4 regions of the Peribacillus sp. P4_D6 genome follow, and region 3 is predicted to be linked to each of the others. Evidence: riboswitches for the same ligand, from Rfam matches in the RefSeq annotation. Region 3 holds a riboswitch; each other region holds the start of a gene.
What was found. Region 3 has a riboswitch for cyclic di-AMP ahead of AC1DVB_RS11730 (hypothetical protein). Riboswitches for the same ligand answer to the same signal wherever they lie in the genome.

Region 1 (3,172 bases), on a different contig from region 3:
CCGGAATGCTGGACATCAAAATGCACTTCTGGCTGGGTTGTTTACAGCCAAGGAAGCCTCAGATTGTGTGATTTCCATTGATGCAGATTTACAGGATGATATTCAAGTCATCCCGGAATTCATTCGAAAATTCAATGAAGGATGTGAAATCGTATATGGTGTCCGCCAGAAAAGGGACCTTGATTCATTCTTTAAACGAACATCTGCAACAGGTTTTTATAAATTAATGAACAAGATGGGGGTTAACCTTGTCTATAATCATGCCGATTTCCGGCTAATGAGCAAAAGGGCGATCATGGAGTTGGAACGCTTTGATGAAACGAATCTTTTTTTACGGGGGATTGTACCGCTCATTGGGTTTAAGACGGACTCTGTTTATTATGACCGTAAAGAAAGATTGGCTGGGGAAACGAAATATCCATTTAAGAAGATGGTTGCTTTTGCACTTGATGGCATTACTTCCTTTTCAGTTACACCGATCCGGCTTGTATTATGGCTAGGATGTCTTTCCTTTTTCATTAGCTTACTCTTTGGGTCTTACTTTTTATGGTTGAAATTTTATGGGCAGACCGAAACTGGCTGGACCTCATTGATCACCTCCATATGGTTGATCGGTGGACTACAGTTGATTGCTGTCGGGTTGATTGGGGAGTATATCGGAAAAATCTATAATGAATCCAAACGCCGGCCTAAATATATTGTTGATCTTGATCTATTTAATCCGCTCGATTTTAAAAAACGGGAGCAATTAGAAAATGAACGGAACAGTATTGAAAAACTATCTAAAACAAACTAACTCCTTTATCCGCTTTTTATTGGTTGGAATAGTCAATACAGCGGTTGGACTTTCCATCATGCTTTTTCTCATGAATGCTCTTGAATTATCTTACTGGATCTCCACCTTTATCGGCAATGGTACGGGAGCTGTAACGAGTTTTCTCTTGAACAGGACTTTTACCTTTAAAAGCGATATAGAATGGCGGCGAGGAGTTGCCCGTTTCTTTTGCGTCATCCTGATTTGTTATTCCGCCGCTTATTCTATAGGACAAGCCATTGCAGAATCACTGGAAGGAACCGTTCATTTATCCATACAACAAAATTTGGCTGTTCTGATAGGAACAATCTTTTATACAGTGCTTAACTATCTTGGCCAGAAATACTTTGTCTTTAAAAAAAGCAATTTGAGGCCAATTCAAGAAGGAAGGAACTAATTAGCGTAGATGAGTGGAATAATGCCCCCGAATGGACGGGAATTAAAAACGGAATCGGAAAGCGAAATTCTGATTTTATGACTATCCAAGCTGGGGCAGATCTGTTTTACTTGATCCATCACGTTACTTCATTTTTCCTTTTGGGGAATCTATCTTTTGTTCATTGTCTTCTTGAATATCTTCCTTTTAGACAGTTACTTTCCTCCTTTCCTACCTTCGATTCATGTGTTTGCATGACTTTTGTTATATAAGTCAAGAATAAAACCTCGCTTATAAATAATAATTCTATTTCTGTGCAAAATTTTCATTTACTTTTCCATTTCACGGGAGTATGATAATCAACAGTTTCATATTTCTAAATCGCTTAAACCTTATGGTGCGGGGGACCCGTTATTGGGATTGTTTTTACAATCCAAGGGGTGAATCCTTTAAAAGGTAGGGCTACTCTTAGGTCCGAATCCGACAGCTAACCTCGTAAGCGTTATATGAGAAGGAAGGTGGAGCTTGTTAGACAAAAAAATTGATGTCTACAGGTCTATTTAGCTATGACTTGTAGGCATTTTTGTGTTTCGTCTCGTTTTTTTGCTACAGCTGGGAAACATAAACTTATAAATTAAACTGGTGGTGAATTCTTGATGTTATCTTCTATAAAGAGGTTCTTGATCGGGAGACCTTTAAAATCAAATGCACTTGGTGAACAAAAGCTTAACAAAACAAAGGCGTTGGCGATATTATCTTCAGATGCATTGTCTTCGGTTGCATATGGGCCGGAGCAAATATTGATTGTCCTGATCACGGTCGGTGCTGCGGCATTCTGGTATTCAATCCCTATCGCGATTGGAGTATTGATCCTGTTAACCGCTTTGATTTTGTCCTACAGACAAATCATTTTCGCTTATCCACATGGCGGGGGAGCCTATGTGGTTTCAAAAAACAATTTAGGTGTCAATCCAGGGTTGATAGCTGGAGGATCCTTATTGGTCGATTATATATTAACTGTCGCGGTAAGTGTTTCCGCTGGTACGGATGCCATCACGTCCGCTTTTCCCGGCCTGCATGATTATAATGTCCTCATAGCCATTATTTTTGTCATCCTACTTACTATCTTGAACCTTAGGGGGGTTACGGAATCGGCATCTGTCTTGGCCTATCCGGTGTACCTATTCGTTTTAGCCTTGTTCATCTTGATTGGGGTTGGAATTTACAAGATTCTGACGGGAGGAGTCTCACCGGAATTGCATGCATCAATCGGGACTCCGGTAGCAGGCATCAGTTTATTTATACTGCTAAGAGCATTTGCATCAGGAAGCTCCGCATTGACAGGAGTCGAAGCGATTTCAAATGCAATCCCGAACTTTAAAGATCCAGCACCGAATAATGCTGCGAAAACATTAATAGCGATGGGTTCCTTACTAGCTGTTTTGTTTTCGGGAATCGTATACTTAGCCTATTATTTAAGCATTGTTCCTAGCGCAGAGGTAACGGTCGTCTCCCAGATTGCTGAAGAGATCTTTGGACGGAATTTCATGTATTTCTTCATTCAAGGTACAACTGCATTGATCTTGATACTTGCGGCAAATACTGGATATTCGGCTTTCCCTTTGCTTGCGGTAAATCTGGCGAAGGATAAATTCATACCAAGGGCGTTTACGATCAGAGGGGACCGTTTAGGGTATTCCAATGGAATTATCATACTTGGACTTGCATCCATCATCTTGATAGTCGCAGTTGAAGGACATACGGAAAATCTCATTCCGCTTTATGCGGTTGGTGTATTCATCCCATTTACGTTATCCCAGACTGGGATGATTGTTAAATGGATTCGCGAAAAGCCAAAAGGCTGGATGATGAAATTAACCATTAATTCAATTGGTGCCATAATTAGCTTTATCGTCACGATGATATTCTTTTTAACCAAATTTATTCAGGTTTGGCCTGTTTTGATTTTTTTACCTATCATC
Region 2 (3,172 bases), on a different contig from region 3:
AATTCCCTTCCCTTGCTTTATTCTCTACAGTATCAACAAATTTGGTAAGTGGGTTGATGATACTTCTATAATGAGAGTGCAGTGTCACCAGTCTTACTTCAGGTTGCCATTTCTTCCATTTTTCTTCAAATTTCTTCTCGTCTTCTCTTTCAAATGCAACATACACTGCAATAATTTGTTGAGGAGAAAGCGATTTAGCATAATTTAAGGTATTTTCTACAACATGAGTCATACCAGCAACAGGCACTATCATAACATTACCTTCAATGGCCACAGATGGTTCACAAGTTGTAAGCCTAAGTTGGTCTCCAACTGCTTCATAATGCTTTTTAATTCGATGGAAGATAAGGACAATGATAGGTAGAAAAATTAGGATTGACCAAACCTGAGAGAATTTTGTTAAAAAGAACATCATTGTGACCGTGAAACTAATAACAGCACCAATCGTATTAACTATTAGTTTTGGAAGCCAACGCTGAGGTTTCTCACGAATCCATTTAACCATCATTCCTGTTTGGGACAATGTAAATGGAATAAAAACTCCAACTGCATAAAGCGGGATTAGATGCTCTGTTTCTGCCTGAAAAGCAACAATTAAAATTATTGAAGCAATACCAAGGATGATGATGCCATTTGAATATCCTAATCGGTCTCCTCTAACTAGAAACATCCTTGGAATATACTTATCCTTTGCAAGATTCACTGCCAACAACGGGAAAGCCGAATAACCAGTATTCGCAGCAAGGATTAATATCAATGCTGTAGTTCCTTGAATAAAGAAGTACATGAAATTCCGCCCGAAAGTTTCTTCGGCAATTTGGGAAACAACGGTTACCTCTCCACTTGGAGAAATGCCATAATAATAGGCTAAAAATACGATTCCTGAAAACAGTATGGCAAGCAAGGCTCCCATTGCCATTAATGTTTTAGCAGCATTATTTGGAGCTGGGTCTTTAAAGTTAGGAATAGCATTCGATATGGCTTCAACCCCTGTTAAAGCGGAACTTCCTGAAGCAAACGCCCTTAAAAGAATAAACAAACTGATTCCCGCCACAGGTGTACCTATTGGGGTGTGTAATTCAGGCGAAACTCCTCCAGTTAGAATATTATAAATACCCACACCAATTAATATAAACAACGCTATAACGAATAAGTAAACGGGGTAGGCTAATATTGAAGCAGACTCCGTTACTCCTCTTAAATTCAAAATTGTAATAAAAATGACAAATACAATGGCAATTTCCACATTATAGTTATGTAAAGTGGGAAAGGCAGATGTTAAAGCATCGGTCCCAGCAGACACACTTACAGCAACAGTTAGTATGTAGTCTACCAATAGGGATCCTCCAGCTATTAAGCCTGGATTTACACCTAAATTGCTCTTTGAAACCACATACGCCCCACCGCCATGAGGATAAGCAAAGATGATTTGCCTATAAGATAATATGAGAGCTGTTAAAAGAACTAATACACCTACTGCGATAGGAATTGAATACCAAAATGCTGCTGCACCTACCGTAATCAATACTATCAAAATTTGTTCAGGACCATATGCCACTGATGATAGAGCATCAGAAGAAAGGATTGCTAATGCTTTCGTTTTGTTAAGTTTTTGTTCTCCTAATTCATTGGATTTCAAAGGTCGTCCAATTAAAAGCCTTTTTATGAATGGAATCATTAATCACGCACCGCCTAATATATCTATTGGTTAATTTTTACCCTTATCAATAGTAATTACTCAAAAAAGAAATAATTTTACATGCATAAAAAAAGTGCCTACAAGTCATATTTAATAGACCTGGAGGCACATCACTTTTCGTGTGTCACAAGCTCCACCTTCCTTCTCAATTTAACGCTTACGAGGTTAGCTGTCGGATTCGGACCTTTGAGTAGCCCTACCTTAAAAGGATTCACCCCTTGGGTTAAGTAACAACCCGCAAAAATGGTTCCCCCGTACCTAATGATTTCAGCGATTTAGAAATTTGAAACCTTGATTATAATACTCCTGTGTTCAGAAAATGTAAATGAATTTTTGTAAAGATTAAAACCGAGGAAAACGGAAATGTCAGTAGTACATATTAGTTAATGCTTTAGTATTTTTGATTACTAACACGGAAGGAGGATTTACATGTTCAAAGAAAATAATCCTTATTATCTGATGAATTATTAGATGAGTTAGCTAAAGACATTAACCAGCAATATGGGGGTCCCACAAAAGAACAAATTGCGGAACCCATAAACAATGATTAGAATATAAGTCCACAAGAAAGTACCCTTTGATATTGAACTCATACCATTGTGTTTATTGGTCTCACATTTTCATTAAACTTCCCCGTTAGCCATCCATGAAGCGTAAAAATTAGCGTTTCACCACAGAGAATGAAAATTGGTTTCTAGGTCGATAATGTTTTAATGGCTGGCAAAGAAGGTCGTTGAACTATGGTGCCTTTGAGCTCCTCCGTTAGTCTGACTCCGACGACACAACGGTGTACCACCGACTGTCGCGCCCTTTATGGGTAGTACTCATGGGAGATTAATCCTTTTTTGGTCGTCGCGCTAGCCTCTACTTAATTTGTTATAATTGAAGGTTTTTGTTTACGATTTACCTAACTCAATCTGATCACTCATAAGGCTCAGCCTTTTTAAAAAAAAGTAATTTTCTGGGTCTATTTTTGTATGCTCTTTTTTGGTTTTAAGAATATTTTAATTTTCATGGGAGTTCGGAGAAAAAGGCTGCCGAAGCAACCAACCAATTATTGAAGTACAAGTCCTCTTTTTCTATTTGTGATTATGTAAAAGTTTATTCTCATAAACAATAGGGACTAGATCCATTCCCACCCTTTTTGCAGCAATATATCTTCTGTAACCGTCCGGATGGATCTTAGTTCATCCACCTTTTCAGATCCATACTTGCTTATCATCGTATACGAAGTATTCTGAAAAAAAAGAGTTGACATAAAACTTGTATCTACCTTAAAGTATAGCTAATACAACAAAAAGTTTACTTAAGGAAACTTTTTAGGAGGGGGTCAAGTAATGACTGATGAGAAAAAGGTTTCCCGCAGAGATATTTTAAAGATGGGGACTGCAGGTGCGTTTGGAGTAGCTGGATCTTATTACTTAAATAAAATGGCACAATTTCCAACTATGGCTCAGGCATCCAATAATTCGT
Region 3 (3,172 bases):
TATAAAAACTTCAATTCTTTCACCTGTTTTAGTGCTAATATCACTATGGGAGGAAAGAACTTTACATCCAGTTTGATCTTCAACTATTTTTTCGTAATCCTTGGTGTACATTTCACGAAGAAGCGAGCGCATTTTTTTTACAAGTTTTTTGCCGGAATTGTGACTGACAAGATGCTTTTCTTCCACAGTCAGGACACCTTTAAAACGAGTAATCAACATGTCATTAATTATATATGTTTTTGCTTCCTGTGGTCCTCTGCCTATCAGATCACGCTGGAACTTAATAAATGCTGCACTTATTTCTGCTTCAAGTTTCTTTTTGGGATTTAACATAATGCCTCCATTTTATCTCGGGAATTTATGGGATTTATCATAATACCCAACCTTAGTTATTGTCAATGTAAGTTTACAAACCTATAAAAAAATTTGTAATCACTAGAATTATTAAGTAAATTTAGTTTTTGCTGACTAATTTGGACTAAAATGACTGTATATGGTCGATTTTGAATTAATATCGTGATTTTATGAGGTTTACAAACATTTAATGATGAGCGTAGAATAATCCACATAAATAACAATTTGATATCGGCCAAATCTCAAGAAATTGAGAACGGAGGACCCACTATTTTTGGGGTTAATTCTGCATTTGCAGAAGGGATGAGATACTCTTTCGCCATCCTACCCGTCAGCTAACTTCGTCGGCTAAAGCGAAGGAGGTCATAAGACCACCTTAATTCAGGAGGCTTTTTTTGTTATGTTTGTAGCAAGATAGCAACCTGGCATTTCCGTAGGTCTTTTTATTATGCCTATAAATGAAAAGGTTTCTTGGAAGACAGATCGCACAGAGCGCTGTAAAGCTTGCTGGGTGATAAGTAGACCAATGAGTACTTTTTCTCCAATTTTATATGTTTGCTTTGCAATGCATCCAATAACCAATGTGTGAATCGTATTGATTAACGCTGGAGTATGGATAGCTACTGCATGGCTGCATACATGGGGAAAGAGTAAGCATTGGTCTATTTTTTATGTTTTCCACTGGCAGGATTTTCTTGCCCAGAAAGAATGCAGATTGAAAAATTAATAAGAGAAAGTACAAATGGGGTGAATTGGATGGGAAAAGTATTGCTTGTTGGGAAAGGAAAATTATTCAAATCTGTAAAGGAAAGTATAGGGGCCACCCACACGGATACAAGTAACGTAGAAACTGTAAACTATGATGAAGAATGGTTTAAGCCTACAAGGAACCAGAAGGAATGTGATGGAATAATGGTTCAAAACTCAGAGCAGGATAACTGTGTTTATCTATTCCCTAATTCTCTGTTTGATGGAATTAATCTTGTGAGATTATTTTCAGAGTTCAAATCTTTGAGGTTGTTTGTTGTCACTCATGATCAACAATATTCTAGTCTATATAAAAAAATGGGAGCTGATTTTGTCATCTTCAGTAAACCAGAATGTTACAGCTATAACTGGCTGCTAACAAGTGGAACCTAGTTTCTTTAAGAAACTCATAGGGGGTGAGCACATTTTAATTGTTTGAAATTTTTATAGTTTGGAAGGAGAGACGTCAATGGATCTTATATCAGTTTCACTTACAGCTTTTTCATTCTTATCATTTTTTGGATTTATCCATTTTTGTAACAAAGTTATAGAAGAAAAAGGAGAGTAGAAACGATGTTTTTATTATTTATTGTTGGAGCACTTTCGTTGTATTTAATTCATGCTTTAATTTACCCGGAAAAATATTAATAGCTACAAAACGGAGGAAATGCAAATGGATTTTTTACAAATCGGTCTGGTATTAGCACTCGTCATTATCCTGGCAATACCACTGGCGAAATATTTAGCTAATGTTTATTCCCTTGAAACAACAAAACAAGATCGGATGTTTGGATGGTTAGAAAGGGGCATTTATAAATTATCTGGTATTAATACCGGTGATATGAACTGGAAGCAATATGTAAAGGCACTACTATTGAGTAATTTAGTCATGTTTATTATTTCGTACATGATCATTCGATTTCAAGGAGTTRTACCGGGTAACCCAAGTAAGATAGACAACATGGATCCATTATTGGCATTCAATACTGCTGCAAGCTTTCTTACTAATACTAATTTACAGCACTACAGCGGGGAATCGGGACTTTCTTATTTATCGCAAATGGTCGTCATCATATTTTTGATGTTCACGACACCGGCTACTGGTCTTTCGTTATGTATGGCTTTTTTCAGAGGTCTGACAGGCCAGCGCAGTATGGGGAATTTTTATGTGGATTTAATTCGTTCCATCACCCGGGTACTACTGCCGTTATCTATCTTAATCGGTCTTGTCCTAGTATCTCAAGGGGTTCCGCAAACCCTTGATCCTACGGCCATTGCAACTACATTGGAAGGTGCGAAGCAGAATATTGCACGTGGGCCAGTAGCTGCGTTAGAGTCTATTAAACATTTAGGGACAAATGGCGGTGGATTTTTTGGTGTCAACTCGGCCCATCCCTTTGAGAATCCTAATGGTTTCACCAATATAATAGAGATTTTATCAATGTTTCTGATACCTGCTGCTCTTCCTTTAACGTTTGGGTATATGGCAAAAAACAAGAAACTAGGTTGGATTCTTTTTTCAGCAATGGGATTAATGTTCCTTGTTTTCTTAGGTGTTACGTATTTCAGCGAACAAAATGGAAATCCATCATTAGAGAGAATAGGGATTTCTCAAGAGAATGGAAGTATGGAAGGCAAGGAGGTGCGGTTTGGAATTGCACAGAGTGCCCTTTTTACAGCCGTTACGACAGCAGCTACTACAGGTACAGTTAATAATATGCATGATACGCTTACTCCACTTGGCGGATTAGTGCCATTGGCAGAAATGATGTTGAACTGTGTGTTTGGTGGTGATGGAGTAGGGACGGTTAACATCCTTATGTACGCAATAATGGCAGTATTCATTGCCGGGTTGATGGTTGGACGAACGCCGGAGTTTTTAGGGAAGAAAATTGAAGGCAGGGAAATGAAACTAATAGCCATTACCATTCTTCTACATCCATTAATCATATTAGTTCCGTCAGCTATTGCTTTAGCTACACAAATGGGCACTTCAGCTATTTCTAATCCGGGTTTTCATGGAATTTCGCAAGTTGTTTATGAGTTTACCTCTTCGGCAGCTAATAATGGT
Region 4 (3,172 bases), on a different contig from region 3:
AGAAAGCTCTATGTAGTTCAGCATGTTAGGGGAAAGGAGCTGGTTCGCGACCCGTTCCCCCATATCCCTCTCAGGGTAGATGACCCAGTCGGCACCGACTTTTGTGAGCACCTGACCGTGATTTTTATTAAGTGCCTTGGCAATGACCTTTTTGATCCCAAGCTCTTTTAAAAGCAAGGTAGTTAAAATGCTCGATTGCATGTCATTTCCGATGGCTACGATGACACAATCGAAATTACGGATTCCGATTGCTTTCAATGTCTCTTCTTCGGTCGTATCCGCCATGACGGCATGGGTAACGTTCAGTTCCGCATTCTCGACTCTTTCCTCGTTCACATCAATACCCAAAACCTCTTGGCCTGCCGTATATAATCTATGGGCCACACTGGTTCCGAATCTGCCTAAACCTATTACGGCGTATTGTCGTTTTCCCATCTTTTACACTCCTTCATTCATTATTATCCAATCATGATTTTCCCTTTTGGACGTCGGAACGGATCTGGCTTGCGCCTCATGGCGATAGCAAAGGCCAAAGTCAAAGGGCCAACACGGCCTGCAAACATCGTGAAAATGATGAGCATCCGGCCAACCGGTGATAATTCCGGGGTCAAACCCATTGAAAGTCCCACGGTGGCGAATGCTGAAGTGGCTTCGAACAAAATCATCAAGAAATCAGTTCCGCTTTCAGTGATGGTCAGCAGAATGGAGATGATGGAAACCATGAATACACCAATGAACGTAACGGATAATGCTTTAAAGATCGTTTCACTCACGATGCGGTGACGGAACAAGACCACATCACCCTTACCTTTGATCTGTGACCAAACCGTTCCGACAATCGTCGCCAATGTTGTCGTTTTAATCCCGCCGCCAGTCGATCCGGGTGATGCCCCAACGAACATCAAGAAAATGATGAGCAGTAATGCAGGCTGAGTTAAATCAGGGATATTCAGAGTGTTGGAGCCTGCCGTCCGTGGTGATACCGATTGAAATAAAGACGACAGCATTTTACCCATGAAAGATAAAGGCTGCAATGTCTTGGCATTGCCGTACTCGAATAAAAAGATTAAAATCGCGCCGGCAATCGTAAGGGTCAAGCTAGTCGTCAGAACGATCTTCGTATGTACGGATAAACGATGTGTATTCCGATATTCGTATAGTTCATTCATCACGATAAAGCCTATCCCGCCAAACGTGATGAGGAAGGCAACGGTAAGGGTTACGAATGGATCCGATACATATGGGGTCAAACTCCTGAATTCCCCCATTAAATCAAAGCCGGCATTATTGAAATTCGAGACGGAATGAAAAACACCGTAATAGATCGCCTTGCCGGTTGGCATGTCAAAAGAAAAGCGAATCGATAAGATAAGGGCACCCATGCCTTCAATGATGGCCGTGAAAATTAAAAGCCGTTTCACTAATCTGACTACACCCGCCATGGATAGATTATTTAACGACTCCTGCAGAACTAACCTCCCTTTTAAAGAAATCTTTTTGCCTAATAATAAAAAGAAAAACGTCGCAAATGTCATGAACCCTAATCCGCCTACCTGAATCAGTGTTAAGATGACCAACTCACCAAAAGTGGTGAAGGTCGATCCCGTATCCACAACGACCAGTCCTGTTACACATGTAGCGGAAGTCGAGGTGAATAAAGCATCCAGAAAAGAAAGACCATGGCCATTTTCCGTGGAAATCGGCAGGGTCAATAAATAGGCCCCGATAAGTATCAGGATGGCGAAGCCGAGTACAAGTATTTTTGGCGGATCCAATAAATTTTTTGTCATTCTCAAATGATCATCCCTACTGTATGACTTTTAATCAACAATCTCTTTCTAATCTGTTTAAAGGCATAATAAAAAGACCTGCGAAAACATCGAATAGCTCTATTGCCACAAAAAGCGTGCAAAAAAGGCTCCCGAAATAGGCGGTCCTATGACCTCCTTCGCTTTAGCCGACGAAGTTAGCTGACGGGTAGGATGGCGAAAGAGCTGATCTCATCCCTTCTGCAAGGCAGAATTAACCCCAAATGATTGGGTCCTCCGTACTCATTTATAATGAGTTTTGGCCGAAATGCATTAAATTGATAAACGTATTCTACTCCCATCATTTAGCAGTTGTAAACCCCTAAATCGTAAAAAAATATTTCTTTAATAAAACTGAAAATTTACGTTTTATTTACATTAAAAAAACGTATTGACAAATATTAGTTGGCACATTATGATAGGTTCGATTAATCCAATTATGATAACCGGCATCGATATACTTTATTCAATAATTTCAAGCAGAACATGCTATTGCCAATCGAAATTTGTAATAGATATATTATGTTTCTTTTGTAAAAGATAAAGGAAAAAGCAGTACATTATTAGTTAAATTCAATACATTTTATTAAAAAGGCGGGCAATTATGGAGAAGACGTTCAATAGATATGTTATTAATGCTACAGGCAAGGGTGGCCAAACATATTTAACACAATGCCAGGATAAAGATGCACTAAGGAAATGGATAGCCGATCATGAGGATCAAATCATCATGAATGAATTAAGGATAACGGATAAGAAAAAGAATCCGTTTTTAAAACTGTTTTCCCCAAGGTAAATCAACTGATTCCAACATTCATAGCGGTATTCAATTATTGTAATCCCTGTGCTTTATCCAGGAACGGTGAGCGAAAAATCCATATCTTGTTTTGCTTTTAAACTCATTATATTTAATGAGTTTTTTTGCGTTATTTACAGTATTGAACCTTAGATGTTAAAATTTAGTAACTACTAATGTGGACGTGAAGCAGAGAAAAGTAAAATGAAATGACCACTTACCGAGAGCAGCCGAGGATTGTTGGGTATGAATGGGGGGCATCGCAAATTGGTCTCGTTCCTTGGGGACGGGGTTTTTTATTGTACAGTCAAAGGTGGAGAAGCGATGACATTAAAAAATGCATTGGTATCCTGGAAATCCCCTTCCATTCTTTTGTGCGGAATAGGTATCTCCAACTAAAATCGTTCATTGGATGAATGTGCGCAATTGGCTGATGAAGTTCAAGATTTTAAAATGGATTTTCGCCATTTCTTCCGCCGTTTGTTCTTCGCAGTTCTCCAGCCACTCAGTAATCACCCCTAAAATCGCCGATGTCAGGAAGGCGTGCATATACATGCGGAATGCTTCC

Region 1: linked by a shared signal. The riboswitch ahead of AC1DVB_RS02910 (APC family permease) and the one ahead of AC1DVB_RS11730 (hypothetical protein) in region 3 are both predicted to bind cyclic di-AMP.
Region 2: linked by a shared signal. The riboswitch ahead of AC1DVB_RS21945 (APC family permease) and the one ahead of AC1DVB_RS11730 (hypothetical protein) in region 3 are both predicted to bind cyclic di-AMP.
Region 4: linked by a shared signal. The riboswitch ahead of AC1DVB_RS04980 (TrkH family potassium uptake protein) and the one ahead of AC1DVB_RS11730 (hypothetical protein) in region 3 are both predicted to bind cyclic di-AMP.

Annotation. Positions count from the first base shown of each region.
Region 1 covers NZ_JBFUIQ010000003.1:116,224-119,395, forward strand. Annotated here, with positions in the region: gene AC1DVB_RS02900 (glycosyltransferase family 2 protein) at 1-796, shown strand, start outside; gene AC1DVB_RS02905 (GtrA family protein) at 756-1,211, shown strand; cyclic di-AMP (ydaO/yuaA leader) riboswitch at 1,563-1,708, shown strand; gene AC1DVB_RS02910 (APC family permease) at 1,847-3,172, shown strand, end outside.
Region 2 covers NZ_JBFUIQ010000118.1:7,337-10,508, reverse strand. Annotated here, with positions in the region: gene AC1DVB_RS21945 (APC family permease) at 1-1,678, opposite strand, end outside; cyclic di-AMP (ydaO/yuaA leader) riboswitch at 1,839-1,982, opposite strand; gene AC1DVB_RS21940 (multicopper oxidase domain-containing protein) at 3,037-3,172, shown strand, end outside.
Region 3 covers NZ_JBFUIQ010000029.1:28,983-32,154, reverse strand. Annotated here, with positions in the region: gene AC1DVB_RS11735 (Na-translocating system protein MpsC family protein) at 1-333, opposite strand, end outside; cyclic di-AMP (ydaO/yuaA leader) riboswitch at 578-719, shown strand; gene AC1DVB_RS11730 (hypothetical protein) at 1,111-1,494, shown strand; gene AC1DVB_RS11725 (potassium-transporting ATPase subunit F) at 1,675-1,749, shown strand; gene kdpA (potassium-transporting ATPase subunit KdpA) at 1,775-3,172, shown strand, end outside.
Region 4 covers NZ_JBFUIQ010000008.1:32,395-35,566, forward strand. Annotated here, with positions in the region: gene AC1DVB_RS04975 (potassium channel family protein) at 1-435, opposite strand, end outside; gene AC1DVB_RS04980 (TrkH family potassium uptake protein) at 459-1,790, opposite strand; cyclic di-AMP (ydaO/yuaA leader) riboswitch at 1,941-2,083, opposite strand; gene AC1DVB_RS04985 (hypothetical protein) at 2,413-2,604, shown strand; gene AC1DVB_RS04990 (TetR/AcrR family transcriptional regulator) at 3,010-3,172, opposite strand, start outside.